3 regions of the Asanoa sp. NPDC049475 genome follow, and region 2 is predicted to be linked to each of the others. Evidence: riboswitches for the same ligand, from Rfam matches in the RefSeq annotation. Region 2 holds a riboswitch; each other region holds the start of a gene.

Region 1 (9,564 bases), on a different contig from region 2:
GTGCAATATATTGCGTATCGGGGCCGGCAATCGCCGAACCACCTCAACCCCGCTCCGGCCGGCGCCGGGTGCGGCAGCGGAAGGACAGCCACATGAGCACCACTGGTCACGAGATCAGGAACGTCGTGTTGGTGCACGGCGCGTTCGCCGACGGCTCGGGCTGGCGAGGCGTGTACGACAGGCTGACAGCGCGCGGATACCGGGTCACGATCGTGCAGAATCCGCTCACCTCGCTGGAGGACGACGTCGCGGCGACCACGCGCGTGCTCGACCAGCAGAACGGCCCGACAATCCTCGTCGGCCACTCCTGGGGCGGCACCGTGATCACCGAAGCGGGCGTTCATCCGAACGTCGCCGGGCTGGTCTACGTGTCGGCCCTGGCGCCCGACGCGGGCGAGACCACCGCCCAGCAGTACGAGGGATTCGCCCCGACGCCCGAGTTCGTCATCGACGTCGAGGACGGGTACGGCTTCCTCAACCGCGACAAGTTCAAGGCCGGCTTCGCAGCGGACGCGAGCGACGCCGACGCCGCCTTCCTCCGCGACACCCAGGTGCCCATCAACATGGCCGTATTCGCGACGCCCGTGAAGAACGCGGCCTGGCGCGACAAGCCGAGCTGGGCCGTCATCGCCACGCAGGACATGGCATTCGACCAGGCGATGCTGCTGTACATGGCCCACCGGATCGACGCGAAGATCACCACCGTCCCGGCCAGCCACGCCCTCTACGTGACACAGCCCGGCGTCGTCGCCGATGTCATCGTGACCGCCGCACGCGACACGCGCTGAGCCGGCCCCGGACCGTCCCGGAGCGTGACCGCATGTCCATCGCCCCGTTCCAGGTGACGCTGTGGATCGAGTTGCTGGCCGCGGCACTCGGCGGCCTGCAAGGCGCCCTGTTCGCCGCGGGACGACGACACCGCCGCATCGACGTGCTCGGCGTCATCGTGATCGGGCTCGCCGTCTCGCTCGGCGGGAGCCTCCTGCGCGACGTCATCCTCGACCAGCCGCCCGTCGTGGTCTGGAAGAACACGTACCTGCTGGTGGCCGGCGCCTCAGCCATCCTCGGCATGCTGCTGCACCCCGCGTTAACACGAGCGGCCTGGCTGATCACCGCGCTCGACGCGGTCGTCATGGGACTCTTCGGCGCGATCGGGGCCTCCAAGGCCCTGTCGCTGGGCGTCGGCGAAGCCGGGGCACTGGCCGTCGGTGTCGTCGGAGCCATCGGCGGCGGGATGCTACGTGACATCATCCTGAACCTGCCGATCTCGTTCCTCAAGGTCGGCACCCTGTGCGCCGTGGCCGCCGGGGCCGGCGCCGGGACCTTCGTCCTGCTCGCTGAGCTCGGCACGCCGACCTTGGCCGCGGGTCTGGCCTGCGTGGCCGTGACCACCGCCGTGCGTCTGGGTGCGGTCCGCTTCGGCTGGACGTTCCCCGAACAGCGCGCGCTACAGCCTCGACGTCCGAACGGACGAAACGCACCGCGTGCCGCGGACGATCGTCACGGTCACGCGTGAACCGCGACCTCAGCGTCACCCCGGGCCACCCAGGGCTCCGGGAAGCGGAGTACCGGCCTGACGACGTCACCCCGGCGCCGTTCCGCGGGCCTCGACCGAGCGGTCCGAGCAGCTCCGACCTAAGCTGCGTCGATGACCGAAGCGGCTTCACAGCTCGACCCGCCGGCGGCTCGCACCGAGGCGGAGGCTCTGCTGTCAGTTCTCGAACGCAACCGGCGAACCTTCGCGTGGAAGACCTCAGGGCTGGACGAGGACGGCCTGCGCGCGACGACGGCTGCCAGTGCGATGACGCTCGGCGGCCTGATCAAGCATCTGGCGTTGGTCGAAGCGGACTGGCTCGCCGTGAAGCTTGCCGGCCAGGAGTACGGAGCACCCTGGGACGCGGTGGACTTCGACGCCGATCCTGACTGGGAATGGCGTACCGCGAGCTCGGACGTTCCCGAGGACCTCTACCGAACCTGGCGGAGCGCCGTCGAGCGGTCGCGCGTGCTGGTCGCCGAGGTCGTCGCGAACCGTGGACTCGACGGACCCTCGTCCTTCACTTGGCCGAACGGCCGCACCCCCACCGTCCGCGACATGATCTTGGACATGATCGAGGAGTACGCGCGCCACACCGGCCATGCGGACGTCCTGCGCGAGGCCGTGGATGGCCGCGTGGGCGAAGGCGCGCCGGAAGGCTTCACCTTCTAGAACTGCCGCTGATGCTGCCGGTCGGTTGCTCGTTGCCGGGCGGCCGCGCTGGTCAGCGCATCGGCGGCGACGTCCAGTTTCGATCAGGTCCCGATGGCGTTCCGGTCGACGACATCGTCGAGGCGCTGTGGGGCGACCAGCCACCGCGGACCGCGCGCAACCTGGTGCAGCTCTACGTCGGCGAGGTGCGCGCGCTGCTCGAGCGGGCCGGGCACACCGTGCGGTACGCCGGCGGTTTCGCGCGCTTGGATCGTCAGCGGGTCGCGACGAGCGACACGTAGTCGCGGACGCGTACGGGCCGCACGACCGCGCGGGCCCAGGCGGGGATCAGCGGCTCCCCCGCCGCCGCGTCGAGGAGCCGAACCTGGCTCAGCTCGTGTCGCGTGCCGGAACGGGTCAGCTCGACCTTCCCGGGTCCCTGCGCGTTCCGGAGCCATTGGACGTCGTCGCCGTAGAAAAGCGCGACGATCCAGCCCTCCGGCGTCGGGAAGGCCATGACCGGCGTCTGGTACGACCGTCCGGACCGTCGGCCGACATGGTGGACGACCGCGAGCGGCGGCACACGTCGCGCCATCGGCACGATGAATGGGTTGACCGTCCTACCCACGTTGCGGAACGAACGCGGCACCGGCACAGGAGCCTCCCCGACACGACGGCGGCTTTCCTGAAACGCTATCCCGGACGGCGCCCGCGGTCACGGAGGAATGACGAAGGCCGACCCGGCGGTCAGGCCTGCTCGGCCGCCGCGGCCAGGATCGCGGTGACGGTGGTCTGCGGGTGCGAGAGCATGGAGACGTGTGAGCCGGCTACCTCCGTGATCGTGGCTTTCGCGCGCTCGGCCATCCGGCGCTTGGTGTCCGGCGGGATGACGCGGTCCTCGGTGCCGACGACGGCCCAGCTCGGCTGGTTCAGCCAGGCCGGTGGGCCGGACGGGGTCGAGTTCGCGCTCAGCGTGATCGGGCGTTGGCCTTCGGCGATCAGCCAGCGGTCCGCTTCGGGCAGGTCCTGTGCGAAGGCGCCGTGCACCGTGTCGGGCTTCAGGAAGGCTTCCGCGTCGCCCTCCGGTGCTCCCGGGTAGCCGGCGATGTCGAGCACCGTGGTCGGGTCGGCGACGGCGAGCGCTGAGCCCGAGCCGCCGAGGATCTGGAAGACGGTCTCGCCCTCGTCGGGGATGAACGCGTCCACGTAGACCAGAGCGCGCACATTCTCGGTCACGGCGTTGGTGATGACGAACCCGCCGTACGAGTGGCCGACGAGCACGACCGGTCCGCTGGTGCGCTGGGCCAGGAACGACGAGACGTAGGCCGCGTCGACGGCGAGGCCGCGCAGCGGGTTCGGTGGTGCCAGGACGCGCAAGCCCTGCTCCCGCAACGCCGGCGCGACCGCGTTCCAGCTCGACGCGTCCGCCCACGCGCCGTGGACGAGGACGATGGTCGGTCGGGTCATGTCTGTCTCCCCTGTCGCGGTGTCACCTGCGGGGCGAACGTAGCGCCGCCGACTTGACGTTGACTGAACCGCGGCGGGCGCCCCGGGAAAGGGCGCCCGTGCGATCGATCAGAACTCGTCGTCGAAGGCGACCGTGCCCGTGACGCCGACCTGGTAGGCCGACACCCGGCGCTCGAAGAAGTTGGACAGCTCCTGCACGTCCTGCAACTCCATGAAGGCGAACGGGTTCTTGCTGCCGTACCGCGGCGCGATGCCGAGTACCGCGAGGCGGCGGTCGGCCACGTGCTCGAGGTACGCGCGCATGTCGGCCAGTGACAGGCCGCTGACGCCCTGCTCCAGCAGGTCCTCCGCGAACTGCACCTCGCAGTCCACCGCCTCCTCCAGCATCGCGGTGACCTGCTTCTCCAGGTCCTCGTCGAACAGGTCCGGCTCCTCCCGCCGCACCGTCTCGACGACGTCGAACGCGAACGCCATGTGCATCGACTCGTCGCGGAACACCCAGTTGGTGCCGCTGGCCAGCCCGTGGAGCACGCCGCGGGAGCGCAGGAAGTACACGTACGCGAAGGCGCCGTAGAAGAACAGGCCCTCGATGCAGGCCGCGAAGCAGATCAGGTTGAGCAGGAAGGCCCGGCGGTCGTCGCGGGTCCTCAGCTCGCGCAGCTCGAAGATCGAGTCGATCCACTTGAAGCAGAACTCCGCCTTGCGCCGGATCGACGGGATGTTCTCCACCGCGGCGAACGCCTCGAAGCGCTGCTGCTCGTCCGGCACGTACGTGTCGAGCAGGTTGAGATAGAACTGGACGTGCACGGCCTCCTCGAAGAGCTGGCGCGACAGGTAGAGCCGCCCTTCCGGCGAGTTGACGTGCTGGTAGAGGTTGAGGACCAGGTTGTTGGCGACGATCGTGTCGCCGGTCGCGAAGAACGCCACCAGCCGTGAGACGAGGTGCTGCTCAGCGGGCGACAGCTTGGCCAGGTCGGCGAGATCGGTGTGCAGGTCCACCTCCTCGACCGTCCAGGTGTTCTTGATCGCGTCCTTGAAGCGGTCGAAGAACGCCGGGTAGCGCATCGGCCGCAGGGTCAGGTCGAGTCCGGGGTTGAGCAGGGTCACTGGCACGCCTCGCAGCTTTCGGGGTTTTCGAGGGAGCAGGCCAATGCCTCGGCGTCGGGGAGGGCCACGACGGGAGCGATGGAGACCGTCGCCTGCTGGATCCGGGTCGCCGGTCGCGACCGCAGGTAGTACGTGGTCTTCAGCCCGGACTTCCAGGCGTAGAGGTACATCGAGGAGAGCTTGCCGATGGTCGGCGCGCTCAGGAACAGGTTCAAGGACTGGGACTGGTCGATGTACGGCGCCCGCGCCGCGGCCAGGTCGATCAGCGCCCGCTGCGGCAGCTCCCACGCGGTGCGGAACAGCTCGCGGACGTCGGCGGGCAGGCTGTCGATGCCCTGCACGGAGCCCTCGGACCGCTTGATCTGGTCGCGCACCTCCGGCGTCCAGCGGCCGAGCGCCTTGAGCTCGCGTACCAGATAGGTGTTGATCTGCAGGAACTCGCCGGACATGGTCTCGCGCTTGAACAGGTTGGAGACCTGCGGCTCGATGCACTCGTAGCAGCCGGCGATCGACGCGATGGTCGCCGTCGGGGCGATCGCGACCAGCAGCGAGTTGCGCAGTCCGGTGGCGGCGATCCGGGTCCGCAGCGCGTTCCAGCGCGCGGTCTGGGTGGGCGTGGCACCCCACAGGTCCGGGTGCAGGTCACCGTTCGCGGCGCGCGTCTCCGGGAACGCGGGGTGCGCCCCGAACCGCTCGGCCATGCCGGCGGACGTCTCGAGCGCGGTCAGGAGAATCTCCTCCTGTACGCGCGTCGACAGCTCGCGGGCCGCGTCCGAGTCGAACGGCAGCCGAAGCGCGAAGAACGCGTCCTGCAGGCCCATCAGCCCGAGCCCGACGGGCCGCCAGCGCGGGTTCGACGTTGCCGCCTGCGTCGACGGGTAGTAGTTGATGTCGATGACCCGGTCCAGGAACACCACGGCGGTACGCACGGTCGCGCGCAGCTTGTCCCAGTCGACGCCGTCCGCGCCGAGGTGCGCACCGAGGTTGATCGAGCCCAGGTTGCAGACCGCGGTCTCGTCGTCGGAGTTGACCTCGAGGATCTCGGTGCACAGGTTCGAGAGGTGGATGGTGTTGCCCGGCGCGCCGGTCTGGTTGGACAGCCTGTTCGACGGGTCCTTGAACGTCATCCAGCCGTTGCCGGTCTGCGCGAGGGTGCGCATCATCCGCCCGTACAGGTCGCGCGCCTTGACGGTCCTGACCGCCTTCTTCTCGGCGGCGCGGTACGCCTCGTCGAACGCCTCCCCGAACAGGTCGGGCAGCTCCGGCGCGTCGGACGGGTCGATCAGCGACCAGTCCTCGTCGGCCTCGACGCGGCGCATGAACTCGTCGGGGATCCAGTTGGCCAGGTTGAGGTTGTGCGTACGCCGCGAGTCCTCGCCGGTGTTGTCGCGGAGCTCCAGGAACTCCTCGACGTCGGGGTGCCACGGCTCGAGGTAGACGCAGGCCGCGCCCTTGCGGCGGCCGCCCTGGTTGACGGCGGCGACACCCGCGTCGAGGGTCTTGAGGAACGGCACGATGCCGTTGGACCTGCCGTTGGTGCCCCGGATGAGCGCGCCCCGGCCGCGGATCCGCGACCACGAGATGCCGATGCCGCCGGAGAACTTCGACAGCTTCGCGACCTGGTGGTAGCGCTCGTAGATCGAGTCGAGCTCGTCACGCGGCGAGTCGACCAGGAAGCAGCTCGACATCTGGGTGTGCCGGGTGCCGGAGTTGAAGAGGGTGGGCGAGCTGGGTAGGTAGGCGAGGCTGGACATGAGCCGGTAGAAGGCGATGGCCTCGGCCGGGTTGGTCGACAGTCCACATGCGACGCGCAGGAGCCAGTACTGCGGTGTCTCGACCACGAGCCGGGTCTGCGGGTGGCGCAGCAGGTAGCGGTCGGCCACCGTGCGCAGGCCGAAGTACTCGAAGCGCCGGTCACCGTCGGGGTCGACGGCGTCGTCGAGCTTGCGGGCGTTGCGGGCCACGAAGGCCGCGGTCTCGTCACCGATCAGGCCCAGGTCGTACGCGTAACGGATCGACTGGCTGAAGCTCGCGACACCCTGGCCGCGGACCTCCTTGTCGACGTAGGCCGCCAACAGACGTGCGGCCAGGCGCGAGTACTGCGGCTCTTCACCGATCAGCTCGGCCGCGGTCTGGATCGACAGCTTGTCGAGCTCGGCGGTGGTGGCACCGTCGTACAAGCCGCTGATCGTCTTGGTCGCGACCCGCAGCGGGTCGACCTCGTCGAGGTCACCTACCCACAGCTCGACCGCCCGGACAATCTTGTTGACGTCGACCGCCTCGAGGTCGCCGTTGCGCTTGCGTACCCGCATCGCGTGCCGCCGCTGCTCCGGCACGGCGGCAGGTGCCTTCTCCTGGGTGACCGTCATGTCCCCCTCCTCACGACCTCGGCGGACGCGCAGGGGGACGCCACCGGCCCCGTGCGAACTCCGGGCCCGGTGCAGGCGTCGGCCGTCCCACGCGGCCTTCGACCGCCACACGCCGGGCGGCGTGCGGCGCGCTGGCAGGTCTTCGGACTCGTGGGCGCTGGTGCACGCTCCTACTGGCCGTCGCTTCCCAGGCCGAGGCCCAGTGCTTCGTTGACGGCGGTCGTTCCCACTCACCGCTGCGGGGCAGTCCCGGGTTCGCACCGGGTTCCCTGTTGCCTCGACCCTCCGCTAAGGACGGCCGAACCAGCTGCGATCAACACCATATATGGGTGCCGGGCCGAAACACCAACACCAGATGGTGTGCCGGCGTGTCGCGTGATGTGTGTCGCTCAACCGGCCGTCAAGGTCGAGGACAGCTCGCCGAGGTACGGAATCCACCGAAAGCCGGGGCTAAAAGGCACGAAGCGGCGGCCGCGCAGGTCCGCGAGGACCGCCTCGGCGAGCACCAGGCCTGACAAGGTGGGGTCGCCGGTCGCGAGCTCGTCGGCCCAGTCTTGTCGCAGCTCCGCCAGGTCGATTTGCCACTCCGGATCCCATCCGACCTTGGCCGCCTGGTAGCCGGAGAACGTGGCGAGCAGGTCATAGAGGGCGCGGCCGAGGGTGGTGAGCTCGGCGGCCGAGAGCCGCACCGGCTCGTGCCCGCGATCCAGCACGACGCCCCAGCCCACACCAACGGGCAGGACGCTCAGCTCCAGGTAGGAACCGCCGTCGCTGCCGGCGGTCGATGCGAGGAGCGGTTCGTGCAGCCGGATGGTGCGCTCCCCGACGGGGATGGCCGCGGCAGAGCGGGCCAGGTCGCAGGCCGCACGCGCCGCATCGCCTTCGGAGCCGAAGTTCACCACCAGCTCGAACGCGATCGCCACGCGTACGACGATATGGCGCTAAGATGATCAACGACAGCGCCTAGGGTTCCGGTGTCCGTTGCGGCACGCCTGGTCCGAGCGGCGCCACCGTGCCCCACCCGACCGGGCGCGGTCATCTAAAGGGACAAAAGCCTTGAGGATCCCCGTCCGGTGCGCCCGCACCGGAGTGAGGTGGTCCCGCGCGTGCTCGTCCATGTCCTGCTCTTCGCGCTCGCCCTCGTGGCCGGCGTCCTCGGCGGTGTTGTCGGCACCGGGTCCTCGATGATCCTGCTGCCACCGCTGGTCATCTGCTACGGCCCGCGGGTCGCCGTGCCCGTCATGGCCGTGGCCGCGGTCATGGGCAACGTCGGCCGCGTGGCCGCCTGGTGGGGCCGGATCGAGTGGCCGCCCGTGGTCGCGTACGCGTTGCCCGGCATTCCCGCCGCCGTGCTCGGCGCGCAGACCCTGCTGACCGTCCCACCGCGACTGATGGACGCGTGCCTCGCCGCGTTCTTCGTCGCAATGGTGCCGCTGCGTCGGGTCGCGGTGCGGGCGCGCGTGCGCCTGTGGCACCTGGCGGTCGCCGGCGCGGTCGTGGGGTTTCTGACCGGCCTGGTCCTGTCCACCGGGCCGCTGAGCGTCCCGATCTTCACCGCGTACGGGCTGACCGGTGGCGCCTTCCTCGGCTCCGAGGCGGCCAGCGCCCTGCTGCTCTACGCCGGCAAGCTCGCGACGTTCCAGGGCGCCGGGGCACTCGGGGCCGATGTTCTCGCCCGCGGTCTCGTCATCGGCACCGCCCTGCTCGCCGGGTCGTTCGTCGCGCGGCGGATTCTGCGGGACGTGAGCCCGCGACGGTTCGCGGTGCTCGTCGACGTCGTGCTCGTCGCCGCCGCGGTCGGGATGGGCGTCAGCGCGCTTCGGTGAGTGCGGGTATGCGGATATCACGATACCGCCATAAATTGACGGAAATCACTCTCAGGTCTCTTGTGCCGTCCGTACGCCCTCACCTAGCTTCCTTCCTGTAATGAATCTCGTTTTCAACAAGGAAGGTGGCGCCGCTCATGCGTCATGAACGCGCGGCTCTCCTCGGTGCCGCCCTGCTGTCGGTCGCTGTGCTTGGGGTGGGGTGCGGCTCGTCGTCGGACCAAGCGACCGCGGCCCCGGCCGGCGTGTCCGTCGTCGCCTCCACCAACGTCTACGGCGACATCGCCAAGCAGATCGCCGGCGACAAGGCCACCATCACCTCGATCATCAGCGACCCGTCGGCGGACCCGCACTCGTACGAGGCCAACACCCGCACCCAGCTCGACCTCTCCAAGGCCGACGTCGTCATCGAGAACGGCGGCGGCTACGACGACTTCGTCGACACGATGCTCGAGTCGGCCGGCAGCGACGCGACGGTGCTCAACGCCGTCACCATCTCCGGCCGGACCGCCACCGGGGGCGAAGAGCTCAACGAGCACGTCTGGTACGACCTGCCGAGCATGAGCAAGCTCGCCGACCAGCTGGTCACCGCGCTGTCGAAGGCCGACCC
Region 2 (9,564 bases):
GACCGTCGGTGACCACGACCAGCAGCGGTCGGCGAAGCGGGTCGCGGCGGCGTTCCCCGGCCAGCGTGCGGGCGGCGGCGGTGAGCCCGGCGGCGAGCGGCGTGCGTCCACCCGTGCGCAGGTCGGCCAGCCGCCGCACCCCCACCTCGTGGCTGGCCGTCGGGCGCAGCACCGTGGTGGCCTCGGTGTCGCGGAAGGTGATCATTCCCACCGTGTCCCGGCGCTGGTACGCGTCGCGCAGCAACGAGAGCACGGCGCTCTTGACGGCGGCCATCCGCGCGCGGGCGGCCATGGAGCCGGACGCGTCGACGACGAACAGCACGAGGTTCGCCTCACGTCCGATGTGGACAGCCTCGCGCAGGTGGGACTGACGGACCGCGATCCGCCCGCCGCGGTGGTCGCGGGCGGCGGCGAGCACGCTGTCCGGCAGGTGGACGGCGCCGATCCGGCCGCGCGGAGCCCGCGAGCCGGCGACCCGGCCGCGCGCCGCGTAGGCCGGCGACCGCCGTCCACTGTGGCCGTAGCGGCCACGCGAGCGGGCGGTCAGGGTCCGGGTCCGGTAGGCGGTGCCGACCGGCGCGGCGGCCGGCGGCGGGGGAGTGGCCTTGGGGCCGCCCGGCCGGTCCTCGGCATCGGGTGCGGCGGTCGCGTCGCCACCACCAGGGCCACCGTCGTCCGGCGGCGGATTGTCGGGACCGGGACCGTCGGCATTGCCCGGATCCTCGTCGGGATCCGAGGCGCCCGCCTGGTCCAGCGCGTCGTCCAGGGCCCGCTGGTCCGCGCCCGGCGGGTCGAACGGGTCGCGCCGCCGCCGGTGCGGCAGGGCCAACCGGGCCGCGTCGTCGATGTCGGAGTCGGCGACCATCGACCGTTCCCGCCAGGCGGCCAGCGCCACGGCGGTGCGCGCGATGACGATGTCGGCGCGCAGCCCGTCGACCCCGTACGCCAGGCAGATCCGGGCGATCCGGTCCAGCGCGGCGTCCGGCAGCGTCACCTTCGGCAGCCGCGCCCGCGCCGCGACGATCCGCTCGGCGGTGGTCGCGTCCTCGTCGGCGAACCGGGCCGCGAAGCCCTCGGGGTCGGCCTCGAAGGCCAGCCGCCGCCGAACCACCTCGGCCCGCTCACCGGGCGCGGTCGGCGCACCCACCTCGACCACCAGGCCGAACCGGTCGACGAGCTGCGGGCGCGGCTCACCCTCCTCGGGGTTCATCGTGCCGACCAGCAGGAACCGGGCGGCGTGCCGGAGCGAGACGCCGTCGCGCTCCACGAACGCCTGGCCCATCGCGGCGGCGTCGAGCAGCAGGTCGACCAGGTGGTCCGGGAGCAGGTTGACCTCGTCGACGTAGAGCGCTCCGCGGTGCGCGGCGGCCAGCAGTCCCGGCTCGTACGCCTTGGTGCCCTCGGTCAGGATCCGCTGCACGTCGAGCGTGCCGACGACCCGGTCCTCGGTGGCCCCGACTGGCAGCTCGACCAGGCGCGACCTGCGCACGGACGCGGTCACCCCGGTGTGCGGGCCGTCGGGGCACGACGGGTCGGGCGCGGCCGGATCACAGGCGAACCGGCAGCCGGGCACCACCGCGATGTCGGGCAGCAGTGCGGCCAGGGCACGCACCATCGTCGACTTCGCGGTGCCCTTCTCGCCGCGCACGAGCACCCCGCCGATGACCGGCGAGACGGCGTTGAGCAGCAGGGCCAGGCGCAGGTCGGCCAGGCCGACCACGGCGGAGAACGGGTACGCGGAACTCATGGCGCGCTCAATCCCTTCCGCGGGTGTCCACGCCCGCGATGGTTCTACGGCGAGCGGCCGAGTGTCCTGGCTCCCGGATCGACGCGTCCCCCTCGGCCTTCCAACCCGCAATGGGCCGTGACCATCAGGTGAGGGTTTGCTACCCGGTGACAGTGGCGGGACCGCCCCGGAATCGCACCGGGTTCCTCCGCACCGCTCGCCCAACATGCTGACCCACCGAACGGGCCCGCGTCAAAGGGAGGGGAATCACGCCCCTGCTGTGCTCCTCCAGGCGCCTGGTCCTACGGACGTCGCAACCCGGGTTCAAGACCCTTCGAGGTCACCTTCCGTCCGGAGGTACTCGGCGCGCAACGCGTCGATGGTCTCCGGGTCGGGCGCGGCCCAGAGACCCCGCTCCGCCGCCTCCAGCAGCCGCTCGGTGATGCCGCGCAGCGCCCACGGATTCGACTTGTCGAGGAACTCGCGCACGGACGGGTCGAGCACGTACGCGGCGGCGAGCTTCTCGTACATCCAGTCGTCGACCACGCCGGCCGTCGCGTCGTACCCGAAGAGGTAGTCGACCGTCGCCGCGAGCTCGAACGCGCCCTTGTAGCCGTGCCGGCGCATCGCCTCGATCCAGCGCGGGTTGACCACGCGTGCCCGGAACACCCGCTTGGTCTCCTCCGCCAGCGACCGGGTGCGCACGTGGTCAGGGCGGTGCGAGTCGCCGATGTACGCCGCCGGGTCGGTGCCCCGCAGGGACCGGACCATCGCCACCATGCCGCCGTGGTACTGGAAGTAGTCGTCGGAGTCGGCGATGTCGTGCTCGCGGGTGTCGACGTTCTTGGCTGCCACGGCCATCCGCCGGTAGACCGTCTCGAGGTCGCCGCGCGCCGCCCGCCCGTCCAGCCCGCGCCCGTAGGCGTAGCCGCCCCAGACCGCGTACACCTCGGCCAGGTCGCGGTCGTCACGCCAGTTCCGGGCATCGATCAAGGGCAACAGGCCGGCACCGTACGCGCCCGGCCTGGAACCGAAGATCCGGGTGGTGGCCCGCCGCCAGTCGCCGTGCTCCACCTGGTCGGCGAGGGCGTGCGCCCGCACGAAGTTGTCGGGCTCGTCGAGCTCGGCCACCGCGGCGATCGCGTCGTCGAGCAGGGCGATCACATGCGGGAAGGCGTCCCGGAAGAAGCCGGAGATGCGCACCGTCACGTCGACGCGAGGCCTCCGGAGCTCTTCGCGGGGCACGATCTCGAAGCCGTTGACCCGGCGCGACGCGTCGTCCCAGACCGGGCGCACGCCGATCAGCGCGAGCACCTCGGCGATGTCGTCGCCCTGGGTGCGCATCGCGCTGGTGCCCCACACGGTCAGCCCCACCAGCGCCGGCCAGGTCCCGGTGTCCTCCCGGTGCCGGGCCAGCAGCGAGTCGGCCAGTGCGCGGCCCACGTCCCACGCGTTGCGAGAGGGGATCGCCTTCGGGTCGACCGAGTAGAAGTTGCGGCCGGTCGGCAGCACGTTGACGAGGCCGCGGGTGGGTGAGCCGGACGGACCGGCCGCGACGTAACCGCCGTCGAGGGCGTGCGCCACGGCCGTGAGCTCGTCGGTGGTCGCCGCGAGCCGGGGCACCACCTCGGTGGCGCCGAACCGCAGCACGTCGACGACCCGGGCCGGGGCGCTGCCGAGGGTCGCGGTCGCGGCCTCCTCGACCTTCTCTGGTGCCCAGTCCGCCGCCTCCATGGCGAGCACGAGGCGGCGGGCGACGTCCTCGAGTTCGTCGCTCTCCAACGCGGTGTCGTCCAGGCCGAGATGGGCGCCGAGCGCCTCGCGCAGGCCGGGCAGCGCGCCACGGCGGCCACCCCAGACCTGGCGGGCACGCAGGATGGCCAGGACCATGTTGACCCGCGCCTCACCGGCCGGCGGCGCGCCCAGGATGTGCAGGCCGTCCCGGATCAGCGAGTCCTTGATCTCGCAGAGGTACCCGTCGACGTGCAGGACGAAGTCGTCGAAGTCGTCGTCACCGGGCTGCTCGTCCACGTGCAGGTCGTGGTGGAGCTCGGCGGCGTGGATCAGCGTCCAGATCTGCGCGCGCAACGTCGGCACCTTGGCCGGGTCGAGCGCGGCGACGGTCGCGTACTCGTCGAGCAGCTGTTCGAGCTTGGCCATGTCGCCGTACGTGTCGGCTCGCGCCATCGGCGGCACCAGGTGGTCGACGATCGTGGCGTGGCCGCGCCGCTTGGCCTGGGTGCCCTCGCCGGGGTCGTTGACGACGAACGGGTAGACCAACGGCAGGTCGGCAAGGACGGCGTCCGGCGCGCACTCGTTCGACAGTCCCAGCCCCTTGCCGGGCAGCCACTCCAGCGTGCCGTGCTTGCCGAGGTGGACGACGGCGTCCACATTGGAGTCCAGCCAGCGGTACGCGGCGAGGTAGTGGTGCGAGGGCGGCAGGTCCGGGTCGTGGTATATGGCGATCGGGTTCTCGCCGAAGCCACGCGGCGGCTGGATCATCAGCGTGACGTTGCCGTAGCGCAGCGCGGCCAGCACGATCTCGTCGTCGTCGACGTAGAGCTCACCGGGCGGCGTACCCCAATGCTCGGTCATCGCGTCCTTGAGGCTCTGCGGCACCCGCGCGAACCACTCGCGATAGGTGGCCCCCGGCACCCGGATCGGGGCCGCCGCGAGCTGTTCCTCGGTGAGCCACTCGACGTCGTGCCCGCCGGCCGCGATCAGCGTGTGGATCAGGGTGTCGCCGTCGGTCGGGACGTCCCCCACGTCGTAGCCGGCGTCCTTGAGCTTTGCCAGGAGGGCCACGGCCGATGCCGGGGTGTCGAGGCCGACCGCGTTGCCGACCCGGGAGTGCTTGGTCGGGTACGACGAGAGGACGATCGCCAGTCGCTTGTCCTGGTTGGGGATCGTGCGGAGCCGGGCGTGCCGGAGTGCGATCCCGGCCACCCGGGCGGCCCGCTCGGGGTCCGCGAGGTAGATCGGGACGCCGTCCGGGCCGGGCTCCTTGAACGAGAACGGCACGGTGATCAGTCGGCCGTCGAACTCGGGGATGGCCACCTGCATCGCGGCGTCCATCGGGGTCAGCGCCGCGTCGCTGCGGTCCCACGCCTCGCGGGTCGTGGTCAGGCACAGCCCCTGCAGCACCGGCACGTCGAGCGCGGCCAGGGCCTCCACCGACCAGGCCTCGTCGTCGCCGCCCGCGGACGCGTCCGCCGCGTTGGTGCCACCGGCCGCGAGCATCGTCACGATCAGCGCGTCGCAGCCCTCGAGCAGGTCGAACAGGCCGGTCTCGGCGGAGCGCAGGGAGGCCGCGTAGACGGGCATCGGTGTGCCACCGGCCTTCGCGACCTCCTCGGCGAGCGTGTCGACGAACGCGGTGTTGCCGGCCAGGGCGTGCGCCCGGTAGAAGACGATGCCGATCGTCGGGCCGTTCTGCTCCGCGACAGCGCCGTGGCGACCGTACGCCGGGAACTCGACCGGCGCCTCGAAGCCCTCGCCGGCCATCAGCAGCGTGTCCGCGAGGAAGCGGTGCAGCTGGAGCAGGTTCGCCGGCCCGCCGGCGACCAGGTAGCGCTGTGCGTCGGCGACCACCCCGGCCGGCACCGTGGACAGCGCGGTGAGCTCGGCGTCCGGCACGGCCTCGCCGCCGACGGCGACCACCGGCAGGCCCGCCGCGAGCACCGCGTCAAGCCCCTCGGGCCAGGTGCGGCGCCCGCCGAGCAGGCGCACCACGACACCGGCGGCGCCGTCGAGCAGTGCTGACAGGTCGTCGACGGTCAGCCGGGCGGGGTTCGCCACGCGCCAGTCCGCGTCGGCGGAGCTCGCGGCGAGGAGGTCGGTGTCGGCGGTCGAGAGCAGTACGAACGTCACGCGTCGGAGAGTAGTTCGCGCACCCACGCCGCGGCCGCTTCGGGTGTGTGGACGGTCGGCATCGCGGCGGCGCGCGGACGGTCGACCAGGATGACCGGGATGCCGCGCTCGCGGGCGGCGTCGAGCTTGGCCCGGGTGGCGTCGCCTCCGCTGTCCTTGGCCACCACGACGTCGATCGCGTGCGCTTCGAGCAGGTCACGCTCGTGGTCGAGGGTGAACGGCCCGCGGTCGAGCACGACGTGGACGTTGCCGGGCAGGTCGTCGCCGTCGGGTGGCTCGACGCAGCGCACGACGAGCAGCGGCAGCGCGGCGCAGGCGGGATGTGCGGTGAAGGTCGCTATGCGCTGCCGGCCGGTGGTGATCAGGGCGCGCCGGCCGGTCGCCGGCAGCAGGTCGGCGGCGCGGTCGAGGCTGTCGACCCGGAGCCACCGGTCACCCGGCTCCTGTATCCATCCTGGACGGACGAGACGCAGCCGGGGTACGCCGTGCGCCTCGGCCGCGTGCGCGCTGACGGTCGCGGCGAACGGGTGGGTGGCGTCGACGAGGATCGCGGGGCGGTGCGCCGCCAACCACGCGCGCAGGCCGGCGGCGCCACCGAAGCCGCCGCTGCGCGTCTCGCCGGCCGGCTTCCGTGGATCGGTGGTCCGTCCCGCGTACGAGGTGACGACCCGCAGACCCTGGTCGGTCAACAGCCCGGCGAGCTCCCGTGCCTCGGTGGTGCCGCCCAGGACGAGCACGGTCGCTTGCCGCATGCCGGGGAGTCTGCCATCCCGTTCTTGGCGCTCACGGTCATCGATGTTGCCAGAGCGGGGCGGGCGTGGTGAAATGGCTCATATCGCCGCGGCACGGGGGCAACCGTGCTGATCACGGCCAGCCTCGCCGGGCCACCTCCACGACCACTGGGCGCACGTGCGCCCGCACTGGCGACGAGGTGTTTGCAATCGTGAAGCTTTTCCGGAACCGCTTCGTATGGGTAGCGGTGGTCCTGCTGTCGGCGTCAGCCGGTGCGTTCGCCCTGGCCGGGTCCGACTCGGAAGCCGAACCGGCGGATCTGCCCGCCCAGATCCTGACCCGGATGCGCACGACGCTCGAACGGGCGGACCCGGGTCAGCACAACCACGCCGGACACCAGGCGGCCGCCGCGGCGTCGGAGGTGGTCTGCGGTGTCCACCTCTACGGTTTCGAACCCGCCGACGTCACCGCCCTCGCCGAGGTGCGCACGGTCTACGGGTTCCATCTCTGCGGGGTCGCCGAGCAGGGACGGCCCTGGGACGTGGCCGTCAAATTGGCCGGTCCGGTAATCATGGACATGTCCGCCGAGCCGCCCGGCATCCAGGTGGTCGAGGCGACCGCCGAGACGAGGTACATCGACCGTCTCAAGGAGATGTTCCCGGCCAGGTACGCGGACCTCGCGCAGAAGGAGGCGCTGGCCGGGCCGGAGATGGCCGACCTGCGCCGCCGGTACGACGACGCCGCCGGATTATGACATTCACGTTTATGGATGTATGGTAGCTGGAAGCGCTCCCATCCCGACCGTTGTCGAAGTACGGAGGATGAACAGTGCGTACTCACAAGTCCCTTCGGGCGGCCCTGGTGCTGTTGTGCACCGTGGTCGTCGGTCTCCTGCCGTGGGCCGGCCCGGCCCAGGCCCACGGCACGATCATCAACCCGCAGAGCCGCCAGTACCAGTGCTGGAAGACCTGGGGCAACCAGCACATGAACCCGGCCATGCAGACGCAGGACCCCATGTGTTGGGCGGCCTTCCAGGCCAACCCCGACACCATGTGGAACTGGATGAGCGCGTTGCGGGACGGCCTGGCCGGGCAGTTCCAGGCCCGCACCCCGGACGGTCAGTTGTGCAGCAACGGCCTGTCCCGGAACAACTCGCTGAACCAGGTCGGAGCCTGGAAGCGGACCAACGTCGGCCAGAGCTTCACGGCGCAGCTGTACGACCAGGCCAGCCACGGTGCTGACTACTTCCGCGTCTACGTGACCAAGCAGGGGTTCAACCCCAACACCCAGAGCGTCGGGTGGGGCAACCTCGACCTGGTCGCGACGACCGGGCGGTACGCGCCGGCGCAGAACATCTCGTTCGGCGTCACGGCTCCTGGACGCTCCGGACCGCACGTGCTCTTCGTGATCTGGAAGGCGTCGCACATGGACCAGACGTACATGTGGTGCAGCGACATCAACGTCGTCTGAGTTCCTGGACGGTCATGCGTCGCGGCGGCGCAGGAGATAGGTATCCATGATCCAGCCCTTTCGGGCGCGCGCCGCCGCGCGTACCGCGTCGATCCGGTCCTTGGTCTCGTCCAACGGTCCGGAGATCAGGATCTCGTCGGGAGTGCCGAGGTAGGCGCCCCAGTAGATGTCGACATCGCCGGTGACGTGCTGGTAGGCGGTCCGGGCGTCCAGCATCACGACCAGGTCGTCGACGCCGTCGGGCATGCCCTGCTCGGCGAGCCGGCGACCGGTCGTGATCTGGACGGGCCGGCCGACGCGGTTGAGCCCGATCCGGTGCCGGGCGGCGAGGGTGCTGACGCTGCTGATGCCGGGAATGACGCGGTAGCCGAACTCGACGCCGTCGATGTCGTCGAGGACGCCGATGGTGCTGTCGAACAGGGCGGGGTCGCCCCAGACGAGGAAGCCGCCGGTTTGGGCGTCGGCCAGCTCGTTCTCTATGAGGTTCTGGAACTCGGTCGTTCTCTTGCGGCGCCAGTCGTCGACGGCGCCTGGGTACTGGTCGGCGGTGCGGTCCCGTGGCGGGTCTTCGACGATGACGACGCGGGCATCGGGGGCGTACTGCTTCAGCAGGTCCAGGCGCAGGTCGGTCAGGTCGCGCTTCGCGTCACCCTTGTCGACCAGGAACGCGGCGTCGAGCCGCCCGAGCGCCTTGACGGCCTCGATGGTGAGCTGGTCAGGGTCGCCGGCCCCGATTCCGATGACGAGCACCTCGCGCATGGGACGTCAGTGTGCCGCATCGACGGTCTACGCTCACACGCGTGCCGCCACACCGAACCGCCGCCGCGGGTCCGGCTCTCGCGGCAGCGGCCGCTGTGGGGCCGTACTTCGCGTGGGAAGCCTGGTCCGCGGGTGCGGACTGGCAACCGTTCACGGACCTGCTGCGCCCGTCGGTCGCGACCGCGCGGGTTTCCGTGGCGCGATCGACACTGGTCGGTGCGTTCGGTCTGGCGCCATCGGATGTTCCTGACCGGGTCGTGGCGTCGGTCTACTTCATGGGGGTCGCGTCGCGGCTGCTGTCGGCCCCTTTTGGCGCGGCTGTCGCGGGCGGCGCGCTGCCGCTGGCGACGCGGGCCAACCTGTGGTGGCGGCCGGTGCCGTCGGGTCCGATGCCCATCGGGTACGGGGTGGTCCGGGCGGTGCCATCGCTGTCCCCCGGGGAGGTGGCGGGGGAGCTGGTCGCCGGCCCGTTGGCGGAGACGGTGACGCCGCTGCTGGAGCTGTTCCAGGCGGAGTTCCGGCTGTCGCCGAAGGTGCTGTGGGGCAACGTGGCGTCGGCGCTGGCCGGCGCGGCCGGGGTGCTGGCCGACACGATGCCGCGGCACGCGTCGACCGCGGGCGCGGTCCTGGAGGCGGCGCTGGCCCTGCCGCCGCTGGCTGGCACAGGTTCGATCGTGCGCCCAGAACCCCGGCAACCACGGTGCTTCCTCGTGCGAGACAACTGCTGTCTGTACTACCGCATCCCCGGCGGCGGGACGTGCGGCGACTGTGTGCTGACGCCAGACGCGGAGCGCCGTCTTCACTGGGCGTCGGTGCTAGGCAAACCGCTGTAGCTCGTTTGCCGGTCGTGGATTGGACCAGTTAGACATCGTCGGGATCCGACAGACCCGGGTCGTCGATGATGGGTGGCGCATCATCCTCATCGGACTGCTCGGCATCGAGCTGGGTCGCGGTCTTCGTCCACAAGTCGGCGGTCGAGGCGCTCATGGTGTAGACGAGCTGCGGCC
Region 3 (9,564 bases), on a different contig from region 2:
GGCGGCGCAGCTCGGCCTCGTCGGCGAGCAACGCCTCCCGGTGGGCGGGCGTCAACAGCCGGAACACGTCGACGAGTTCGGCACCCCGGGCCGCGCCGAGCTCGATCGCCGTGCCGCGAACGACCAGCGGACCGCCGGCGTACGTCTCCGGCTCGTCGACGTCCTCGATCTCGTCCCAGTTGTCGACGCGTTCGAGGAAGTCGGCGTTGTCCATGCCCGGCTCGCCCTGGGTCAGGCAGTTGCCGAAGACGTGCAGGACGTCTTCGAGGTTGCCGACCCGGGGCGAGTAGCCGACCGTCTCGATCACCAGCGCCCAGCGGCGATCGTCACGGAAGGCGTGCAGGCGCACGTCGACCGGGTAGTAGTAGCCGTTGTCGAGATCGGGAAAGTCGGTCCCGTCGAGCTGTTCGAGGATGTCGGCCGCGGCGATGGTCACCAACGCAATCTAGCGATCCGGCCCTGCTCGCCCGACGCGTAGCAGACCGCCAACCCGGCACACTCGACCGCGTCGAAGCTGCCGCCGTCGAACGGAGACCAATTGCGGCCGCCGTCGTAGGAGATGTCGCTGCCCGTCGGGCCGACCGCCAGCACCGGCCCCAGGCGGGTCATCCAGGCCGCGCCCGAGCGGTACTCGCCCGGCTCCTCCGCGGCCCGCGTCCAGGTGCGGCCGCCGTCGCGGGTGACGGCCGCGCCGTCGGGGGCGGCAGCAGGAGTCGCGTAGTCGCCGCCGACTGCCACTCCGTGGTCGCGGTCGCGGAACGCCAGCGAGTAGATGCCCGCCGAAGGCCCGCTCGGCACCGGCGTCTCCGAGACCCTCCAGGTGCGACCCAGGTCGTCGCTTCGGAACACCCGCGCGGTCGCGCCGCCGCCCGTGGCGAAGTAGGCACGCCCGCCGGACGCGACCAGGCACGTGCCGCTGGCCGCGAACGCGAACTCGCCCGGCAGGGCTGCCGGCATCCCGGCCGACGGCAGCACCGACCACGAGCGACCCGCGTCGCTGGTGGCCAGGATGCGGAACTTGCCGTCGACCGGGTCCGACAGGGCCAGACCGTGCCGTTCGTCGAGGAAGGTCAGGCAGTCGTAGAAGGCAGCAGGGTCGGTGTTGCGGAACGCCTCCGTCCAGGTGCGGCCGCCGTCGGACGTGCGGTAGACGCGGGAGTCCTCGCCGGTGCCGATCGAGAGCGCGACCGCCTGCCGTGCGTCGAACGCCTCGATGTCACGAAGCTCCAGCTCGACGGCCGCCGCGGGGCCGACCGACGACCACGTGCGGCCGCCGTTGACCGTGCGCAGCACGGTCCCGCCACTGCCGCTGGCCCAGACCGTGGCCGCACTGACCACGGAGAGGCCGCGCAGCCGCGCGGTGCTGTCGGTCGGCGAGAGGTCCCAGGACGGTGACGGGGTATGGGTGAACCCCGCCGAGACGGCCAGCACGCCCAGTGAGACGGCGGCCATCGACGCTTTCCGCATCCACATGCCGACCGAACTTACCCTGGATCAGCACCTGTGGATATCTTCTTCCACACCCGCTGAGCCAGCTCCCCCAGACGCTCGAGCGCCCGGCCGCGCGAGCCGAGCGCACAGAGGCTGCCGAGGAGCAGGTCCTTGTCACGGTCGGGCGGCGGCAGGTCGGCGAGGATGCGCTTGGCGCTGTCGGCACCGAAGCCGCGCGTCCAGCCGTTGTTGTCGAAGAAGTGGATGCGTTCGATGGCCTCCTTCAGGGTCTCACTGCGGCTGTCCACAGTGATCTGTCCGGTCGTCAGGTCGACGGCGCCGGTCGCCATCGCCCAGCCGATCAGCGGGTGTGCGCACGACTCCACCGCGGCGAAAGCGCCGTGGCGGGCGGCTTGGAGCGAGTGGTGCACGTCGTCGTAGTCGGGAAGGTAGGCGAGCACGGCATGGCCTCGTCCAGGATTGCCAACCTTGCCGGGGTCGCGCAGGACGGGCTGGAGGGCGTGGGCTCGGGCCTGTTCGAGCACCCACGCGGCCGCCAGTTCGGCGGCGTCGCTACGAGGGGTGTGGTCGTCGCTGGGCACCCATGCGGTGCGGTGCGTAAGAACGCTCACAAACCCCGACGGTAATCACGAAAGCCGTCGATTATGGCGAATACCTAAGAACCGCTCGGCCAGTCTGCGCTGACCGAACGGACGGGTACGACGAGCGGCCCGTCGACGCCGTCCACGACTCGGACCTTGGCCCGGTAGAAGCGCGACAGGATCTCCTCGGTCAGCACCTCGCGCGGGGTGCCGGCGGCGACCACGAGGCCTTCGGCGAGCAGCACCAGCCGGTCCGCGTAGCCGCCCGCGATCGAGAGGTCGTGCATCGTCGCCAGCACCGTCAAGCCCTGGTCGCGGCGCAGGGTGTCGACGAGCTCCAGCACCTCCTGCTGGTGGCCGATGTCGAGCGCGCTGGTCGGCTCGTCGAGCAGCAGCAGCGACGGCTCCTGGGCCAGTGCCCGCGCCAGGAACACCCGCTGCCGCTCGCCGCCGGAGAGGGTGTCGAGCTCGCGGTCGGCGAACCCGGTCAGGTCCAAGCGATCCAGCAGCGCCGTCACCGCGGCCAGGTCAGCAGCGGACTCCCGGCCGAGCAGCGACACGAACGGCGTGCGGCCGAGCAGCACGTAGTCGAAGACCGACATCCCCGGGGGTACGACCGGCGACTGCGCGACGGTGGCCACGGTCCGGGCTCGAGCCCGGCGCCGCAGGCGTTCGATGGGCGTACCCATCAGGGAAACCGCGCCCCCGGCGGGCAGCAGGCCGCCGATCGCCCGCAGCAACGTCGACTTGCCCGCGCCGTTCGGCCCGATCACCGCGACCCATTCCCCCGCCGCGACGGTGAGGTCGACCCCACGCAGGATCGGCGCCCTGCCCAGGGTGACGTGCAGGTCGCGAACCGAGATGACGCTCATGTGATCACCCGCTTGGCGGTGCGCAGCACGAGCACGAAGAACGGCCCGCCGACGAAAGCGGTGACCACGCCGATGGGGATCTCGGCGGGTGCGGCGAAGGTGCGCCCGGCCAGGTCCGCGAGGGTCAGGAAGGCGGCGCCGAACAGCATCGACAGTGGCAGGATCGCCCGGTAGCTGCTGCCGGCCAGCATTCGCACGATGTGCGGCACGACGATGCCGACGAACCCGATCAGCCCGGACACCGAGACCGCCGCGGCCGTGCCGAGCGAAGCCGCCGCGATCAGGATGTAGCGCGACCGCTGCGGGTGCAGGCCGAGGCCGCTCGCCTCGTCGTCGCCGACCGAGAGCACGTCGAGCTCGCGGCGCAAGGCCAGCACCACGACAGTCGTGACCACCGCGTACGGCAGCAGCAGCCGCACCTCGTGCCAGCCGTTGGTGGCCAGCCGCCCGAGCAGCCACGAGTAGATCGCCCGGATGTCGTCGGCGTTGCGCTGCATCAGGTAGGTCTGCCCGGCCGCGAGGAACGCTGACACGGCGACACCGGCCAGGATCAGCGACGCCGGGGTGCGGTCCCGGCCGGCGACGCCGAGCAGATAGGTGAGCGCGACCGCGATCAGCGCACCGGCGAACGCCGCCAGCGGCACGCTGGGCGGCAGCGAGCCCAGGTCGGCGCCGCGCAGCGCGACCACGGCGGTGACCGCGAGTCCGGCGCCGGCCGCCGCGCCCAACAGGTACGGGTCGGCCAGCGGGTTGCGGAACGCGCCCTGGTAGCAGCCGCCGGCCAGCGACAGCATCGCGCCCACGAGCAGCGCGAGCACGACCCGGGGCAGCCGGAGCTGGAGCACGATCGCCGCGTCGCGCTCCGAAAGTCCGCTGTGGATGTCGACGCCCGGGATCAGGTCCAGCAGCTCGGCCGCGACCCCACCGGGCGGCAGCGAGACCGGGCCGAACGCCAACCCGGCGATGGCCGCGACGACCACGGCGACAACGCCGCCGAGCAGCCACGGCCACCGTACGCCGGGGAGTTTGCTGGTTTTCAGGCCGGCACCTTCGAGACGGCGTCGACGATCTGCCGGAGCAGGTCGACGGTGCGCGGTCCCCAGCGCGAGGCGATGTCGTCGTTGAGCCCGACGATCTGCCCGCTCTTCACCGCGGTGATGCCGGACCAGCCGGGCCGGGCCTTGACCGTGTCGGCGTTCTGCTGGCAGCACACCGTGTCGGCCAGGAAGATCAGGTCAGGGTCGGCCTTGACCAGCGACTCGGCCGAGAGCTGCGGGTAGCCGCCCTTGCTGCCGTCGGCGTCCGCCGGGTCCGCCACGTTCTCGAGGCCGAGCTGGGCGAACAGCGAGCCGACGAAGGTCTTGGAGGTCAGCGAGTAGAGCTCCGGCCCGAGCTCGTAGTAGTACGTCAGCTTGGTCGCGCGCTTCGGCACGTCAGCGACCAGCTTGTCGACGTCCTCGCGCATCCGCTTGGCGAGATCCTCGGCGGCCGGGCGGTTGCCGGTCAGCGCGCCGATGTCGGTGATCTGCTGGTACGTGTCGTCGAGCGTCTTGCCGGCCGGGGCCACGTACACCGGGATCTTGAGCTGGGTGAGCTGTGCGACCACGTTGTTCATGTCGTTGGAGAGCACGACCAGGTCGGGGTTCTGCTCGGCGATCGCCTCCGCGTTGGGCTGGAACGCCGACAGCTTCGACTTGGGCGCGTCGGCCGGGAAGTTCGACTGGTCGTCGACGGCCTTCACCTGCGGGCCGGCACCGATCGCGAAGAGCACCTCGGTCGCGGTCGGCGACAGCGCCACGATCTTGGTGGGCTTGGCGGCCACGGTGAGGTCGCCGACGGTGACGGGGAAGTCCGGGGTAGCGCTGACGTTCGTGTTCGGCGGGGTGCCGCCGTTCTCGGTGCCACCGCCGGACCCGCAGCCGGCGAGCGCGAGGGCCGCGCCGAGGGCGACGGCGACGAAACGGGCCGGATATCGCATCAGAGCCTCCTGTCGGTCGAGGTCTGGTGCTTCGCCGACAGGGGGTTCGCCCGGCCCGCGAGGCGCCCTTCCTCGAGAGCGCTGGTTCGCGACCTTGGCAGGCGACCTGGCTTGTCCCCCGGAAAAAGGGGCATCACAGTTGCGGGACAGCGCCGGGTTCACACCGGCTTCGCTGCGTGGGGTCGGGAGCACGGTAACGCACAGGTCACCATGGTCGGCAGGACTGTTACGCCGCCGTTAGTCGCGTCACCGGCGCCCCGCGCTCGAACGCGGGACGCCGGTGACGTCGATGCTCAGCTCTGGGTGATCCGGACGTCGTCGACGCCGGCCTCGACGAGCGAAGCGGTCGAGGCATCGGTCGCCTCGATCAGGATCCGGACCGACTGCCCGGCGTACGCGGACAGGTTGGCGTTCGCGACCGCCCACGCACCGTTGCGGTTGGCGGCCGCGCCGGCCTGCGTGAAGACGGCCGTCGTGCCGCCGTTGTGGACCACGCTGACCCGGAAGAAGTCAGCCGACGACGAGTTCGAGCCGTGCGCGAGGTACCACGACAGGCTCAGCGTCAGCGTGCCGCTGGCGGGCAGGGTGATCGCCGGCGAGCGGACGCTGGTCAGGCCGCCGTCGACGTCGAAGTCGCCCGCGGCGCTGCCGGCCGACGCGCCGGTGACCAGGTCGTTGCTGCCGCTGACGGTGGTGCCGAGCTGCTTGGCACCGCTCGAGGTGGTGGCCGCCGGGTCACCGCGCACCCACTGACCGCTGGTCGCGGTGTCGGTGCCGGACGGGTTGGTAGTCCAGCCAGTGGCCGTCTCGAAGGTGTCGGAGTAGACGGTCGTGCCGCCACCGCCGCCGCAGTACTGCGCCTCCTTGCCGATGATTCGGTACGGACAGTCCGCGGCCTCCAGCAACATGAGCACGGCTTCCCGGTTGCGGCTGGTCTGCGCCGGGATCACCTCGTCGGGCGGGTAGAAGCCGCCGCCGCTGGCCGACCCCGGGTACATCTCGAACGTGTAAGCCCAGATGTTGTGGGCCGCCCACATCCAGTCGATGCTCGTGCCGTCGGCGATGTAGAGGTCGGACGACTGCTCCGGTGTGTAGCCGTTGGTCGCCGCCATCTGCTGCCCGAGGGTCGCGAAGGTGTTGTACTGGTCCGCGGTCATGCCGGTCGCGGTGTTCGCGGTCGTGTAGCCGTACGGCCAGAGCACCAGCTGCGAGTACGTGTGGAAGTCGATGTTGGCCTTGATCTGCTGCTGGCCGCCTACGACCCGGCTGTTGACGAAGTCGCGCAGGCCTTGGGTCTCCGGGGCGCTGAACGCCGACGGGCCGCGGTAGGTCTCCGAGCTGGTCGTGCCGGACGAACCGCCGCAGCAACCCCACTGGTAGCTCCAGTTGCGGTTGAGGTCGGTGCCCACATTGGACGAGCCGGAGTTGGGCTGCCGGTTCTTGCGCCAACTGCGGTAGGAGCCGGTGGCGATGTCGTACTCGCTGCCGTCGGGGTTGACGGTCGGCACGATCCAGATCTCCCGGCTGTTGACGAGGTTGGTGATCCGGGAGTCCGAGCCGTAGTTGTCGGTGAACAGGTTGAGCAGGTAGATGGCCATCTCGACGGTCAGATGCTCACGCGCGTGCTGCTGGTGGTTGAACAGGATCTCCGGCTCGGCCTCGTCGAGGTTGACGTTGTCGGAGATCTTGATCAGCATCAGGTCGCGGCCCTCGTACGAGCTGCCGATCGACAGCTTGCGGGCGATCGACGGGTGGTCCGCGACGACCTGGTTGACCACTGCCGTCAGCTCGGCGTAGTCGTGGTAGTTGGAGTCCGCGGGCGGGAAAGCCAGCGTCGACGGCCCACCACTGGTCGCGGGTGCCGTCACCCGTTCCAGCTTGAAGCCGAGCCGCCCGATGGCCGCGGCCTCGGCGGCGGTGGCGGTGACGTTGAGTACGCCGTGCTCGACATAGTCGATGGCGGCACCGGTGCGGGCGACGGCGTTGCGCTCGGCCAGGGTCTTCGGGCCGAGAACGCGGTACTCGACCGACGGCGCGGCGGCGGCGCCGAGACCGCCGGGCGCCGGTTTCGCCGCGACCGGGTTCGCCGAGGCGACTAGCAGGCCGACGATCGCGGAGCTGACCAGTGCGGTCAGCGCGCGGCGCCGGCCCAGAGGGATGGCCATGCATGACCTCCATGGGGGTAGGTGGAGGAACGTTGGTCGAACCTCACCACCCGATTCATGGTCATATCAATATGGGTCTTTGTGCGTGACCATGCCAGGTCGATCATCCCGCCGGCAATGAATTCCAGCGCATCGCGGTCTGGTGAAACTTCCTTTCAGCAGCGATAGTGACAGCCATGAACGCATCAGCGCGGGCGGCCGTCGCGGTTTTCGGCGCGGTTGCCTTGATTGCCGGGTTCGCGGCACCGGCCGGCGCCGCCACCTCAGTGCCCGTCCATGACGAGCAGATCACGTACCAGGGCTGGTCGACCTATCGCGACTGGCGTACCGGCACGCACCAGGGCACCCTGGCCTTGCCGGGCATTCCCGGCGTTCCGGGTCTGCAGGGTGGCGTGACCATCCTGCGTCCACAGGGGACGACCGATTACACCGACCCGCACACCGGCGTGACCCGCAGCTGGAACTACGCCACCTGGACCTCGCCGAAGCGCGACGTCGGGTTCGACGCGAGCGAGCTCATCGCCTCGTGGAACGCCGAGACGCCGCGCGGCACCTGGATCCAGGTGGAGATGCAGGGCACGTACAACACCGGAAACCAGACCCCGTGGTACGTGATGGGCCGCTGGGCCTCCGGCGACGAGGACATCCGGCGCACCTCGGTGAACCGGCAGGGCGACCCGTACTCGACGATCTGGACCGACACGTTCTCCATCGACGACGTCGCCAACGGCGTGATGCTGCGCTCGTACCAGATGCGGCTGACCCTCTACAAGGCGCCGGGCCAGCTCGCCGCGCCGCGGGTGTGGGCGCTGGGCGCGATGTCCTCCTACGTGCCTGACCGGTTCACCGTGCCGCCGAGCGCCGGGCACATCGCCTGGGGCAAGGAACTGGCCGTGCCAGCCTACTCGCAGAACATCCACGAGGGGCACTATCCGGAGTACGACGGCGGCGGCGAGGCCTGGTGCTCGCCGACCTCGACCGAGATGGTCGTGGAGTACTGGGGCCGCAAGCCATCGGCCGAGGACACCGCGTGGGTCGACCCGACCTACCCGGACCCGTCGGTCAACCACGCGGCGCGGATGACCTACGACTACGCGTACGACGGTGCCGGCAACTGGCCGTTCAACACGGCGTACGCGGCGTCCTTCCGGGGGCTGGAAGGCAAGGTCACCCGGCTGCACTCACTGGACGAGGCCGAACGCTTCATCGCCGCCGGCATCCCGATCGTCACCTCGCAGTCGTTCCTGGCCAGCGAGCTCGACGGCGCCAACTACGGGACGTCCGGGCACCTGTTCGTGATCGTCGGCTTCACCAAGGACGGCGACGTCATCGTCAACGACCCGGCGAGCTCGTCGAACGACGTGGTCCGCAACGTCTACAAGCGCAGCCAGTTCGAGCAGATCTGGCTCCGCACGAAGCGGATCAACGCGAGCGGCGGCACCTCGGGCGGCACCGGCGGCATCGCCTACCTGATCAAGCCGTGGTGGAAGTCCTGGCCGACAGTGGCCGGCTCGACCAACTGGTAGCTACGAAGCGGTGGCCGGCGGCTCGTCGTCGCCGGCCAGCGCCGACCGCAGCTTGGCCTTGTCGGCGCGGCGCTTGTCGACCCGGTCCGCGAGCTGCTGCGCCATCTGGTCGCGCCAGGTGCGCAGGAAGAACCACGAGATCGTCGCCGATAACGCCAGGGCCAGGATCAACTTGAGGAACAGGCCCATCGGGATCGGCAGCAGCGCGGCGAAGATGACCACGAAGAGCCCGAGCCGGGCCAGCGTGTACTTGACGGTGGGGCTCACGACATCACGTCCTGCGGCTGCGCGCGGCGCTCGGCCAGCGACGGGGGCGCGTCGTACTCGCGCACGACGCTGTAGCGGGTGTCCCGCTCGACCGGCCGGAAGCCGGCGTCCCAGATCATGTCGAGCAGGTCTTCGCGGTGCATGGTGTTGGGCGTGCCGTACGAGTCGGCGTCGTGCGTGATCTTGTATTCGACCACCGAGCCGTCCAGGTCGTCGACGCCGAAGTTGAGCGAGAGCTGGGCGACCGAGAGGCCGTGCATCACCCAGAAGCACTTCACGTGCGGCACGTTGTCGAACATCAGGCGGGACACGGCGAACGTCTTGAGCGACTCGGCCGGCGACGCCATCGTGGTGCGCGCCTGGAGCTTGTTGCGGACCTTGCCGTCCTTCGAGTCGACGAAGTCGTGCTGGTAGCGCAGCGGGATGAAGACCGCGAAACCGCCGGTCTCGTCCTGCAGCTCACGCAGCCGCATCACGTGGTCGACGCGGTGCCGGGGCTCCTCGATGTGCCCGTACAGCATCGTGGCCGGGGTCTTCATGCCCTTGCTGTGTGCCAGCTTGTGGATCCGCGACCAGTCTTCCCAGTGGCACTCGTGGTCGACGATGTGCTGGCGGACCTCCCAGTCGAAGATCTCCGCACCGCCGCCGGTCAGTGACTCCAGGCCGGCGTCCATCAGCTCGTCGAGGATCGCGTCCGCCGACAGCCCGCTGATCTTCTCGAAC

Evidence for each region. A riboswitch is a leader RNA that binds a small molecule or an ion and turns the genes downstream of it on or off. The one in region 2 is predicted to bind cobalamin.
Region 1: another riboswitch for cobalamin. It lies ahead of AB0J88_RS07790 (ribonucleoside-diphosphate reductase subunit alpha); the one in region 2 lies ahead of AB0J88_RS17825 (VWA domain-containing protein).
Region 3: another riboswitch for cobalamin. It lies ahead of AB0J88_RS14805 (ABC transporter substrate-binding protein); the one in region 2 lies ahead of AB0J88_RS17825 (VWA domain-containing protein).

Annotation. Positions count from the first base shown of each region.
Region 1 is NZ_JBFAPY010000002.1:343,970-353,533, reverse strand. Features, by position in the region: gene AB0J88_RS07825 (alpha/beta hydrolase) at 93-788, shown strand; gene AB0J88_RS07820 (TRIC cation channel family protein) at 821-1,516, shown strand; gene AB0J88_RS07815 (DinB family protein) at 1,649-2,206, shown strand; gene AB0J88_RS07810 (hypothetical protein) at 2,218-2,487, shown strand; gene AB0J88_RS07805 (nitroreductase family deazaflavin-dependent oxidoreductase) at 2,460-2,780, opposite strand; gene AB0J88_RS07800 (alpha/beta hydrolase) at 2,933-3,652, opposite strand; gene AB0J88_RS07795 (ribonucleotide-diphosphate reductase subunit beta) at 3,761-4,765, opposite strand; gene AB0J88_RS07790 (ribonucleoside-diphosphate reductase subunit alpha) at 4,756-7,128, opposite strand; cobalamin riboswitch at 7,244-7,451, opposite strand; gene AB0J88_RS07785 (hypothetical protein) at 7,518-8,051, opposite strand; gene AB0J88_RS07780 (sulfite exporter TauE/SafE family protein) at 8,235-8,954, shown strand; gene AB0J88_RS07775 (zinc ABC transporter substrate-binding protein) at 9,092-9,564, shown strand, end outside.
Region 2 is NZ_JBFAPY010000004.1:483,600-493,163, reverse strand. Features, by position in the region: gene AB0J88_RS17825 (VWA domain-containing protein) at 1-1,747, opposite strand, end outside; cobalamin riboswitch at 1,785-1,959, opposite strand; gene cobN (cobaltochelatase subunit CobN) at 2,051-5,596, opposite strand; gene AB0J88_RS17815 (cobalt-precorrin-6A reductase) at 5,593-6,348, opposite strand; gene AB0J88_RS17810 (hypothetical protein) at 6,540-7,082, shown strand; gene AB0J88_RS17805 (lytic polysaccharide monooxygenase) at 7,157-7,798, shown strand; gene cobF (precorrin-6A synthase (deacetylating)) at 7,811-8,557, opposite strand; gene AB0J88_RS17795 ((2Fe-2S)-binding protein) at 8,599-9,390, shown strand; gene AB0J88_RS17790 (hypothetical protein) at 9,419-9,544, opposite strand.
Region 3 is NZ_JBFAPY010000003.1:772,552-782,115, forward strand. Features, by position in the region: gene AB0J88_RS14780 (hypothetical protein) at 1-436, opposite strand, end outside; gene AB0J88_RS14785 (oxidoreductase) at 433-1,473, opposite strand; gene AB0J88_RS14790 (hypothetical protein) at 1,485-2,063, opposite strand; gene AB0J88_RS14795 (ABC transporter ATP-binding protein) at 2,108-2,905, opposite strand; gene AB0J88_RS14800 (iron ABC transporter permease) at 2,902-3,945, opposite strand; gene AB0J88_RS14805 (ABC transporter substrate-binding protein) at 3,942-4,883, opposite strand; cobalamin riboswitch at 4,962-5,111, opposite strand; gene AB0J88_RS14810 (M14 family zinc carboxypeptidase) at 5,177-7,048, opposite strand; gene AB0J88_RS14815 (C39 family peptidase) at 7,225-8,574, shown strand; gene AB0J88_RS14820 (DUF4229 domain-containing protein) at 8,575-8,841, opposite strand; gene mqnE (aminofutalosine synthase MqnE) at 8,838-9,564, opposite strand, start outside.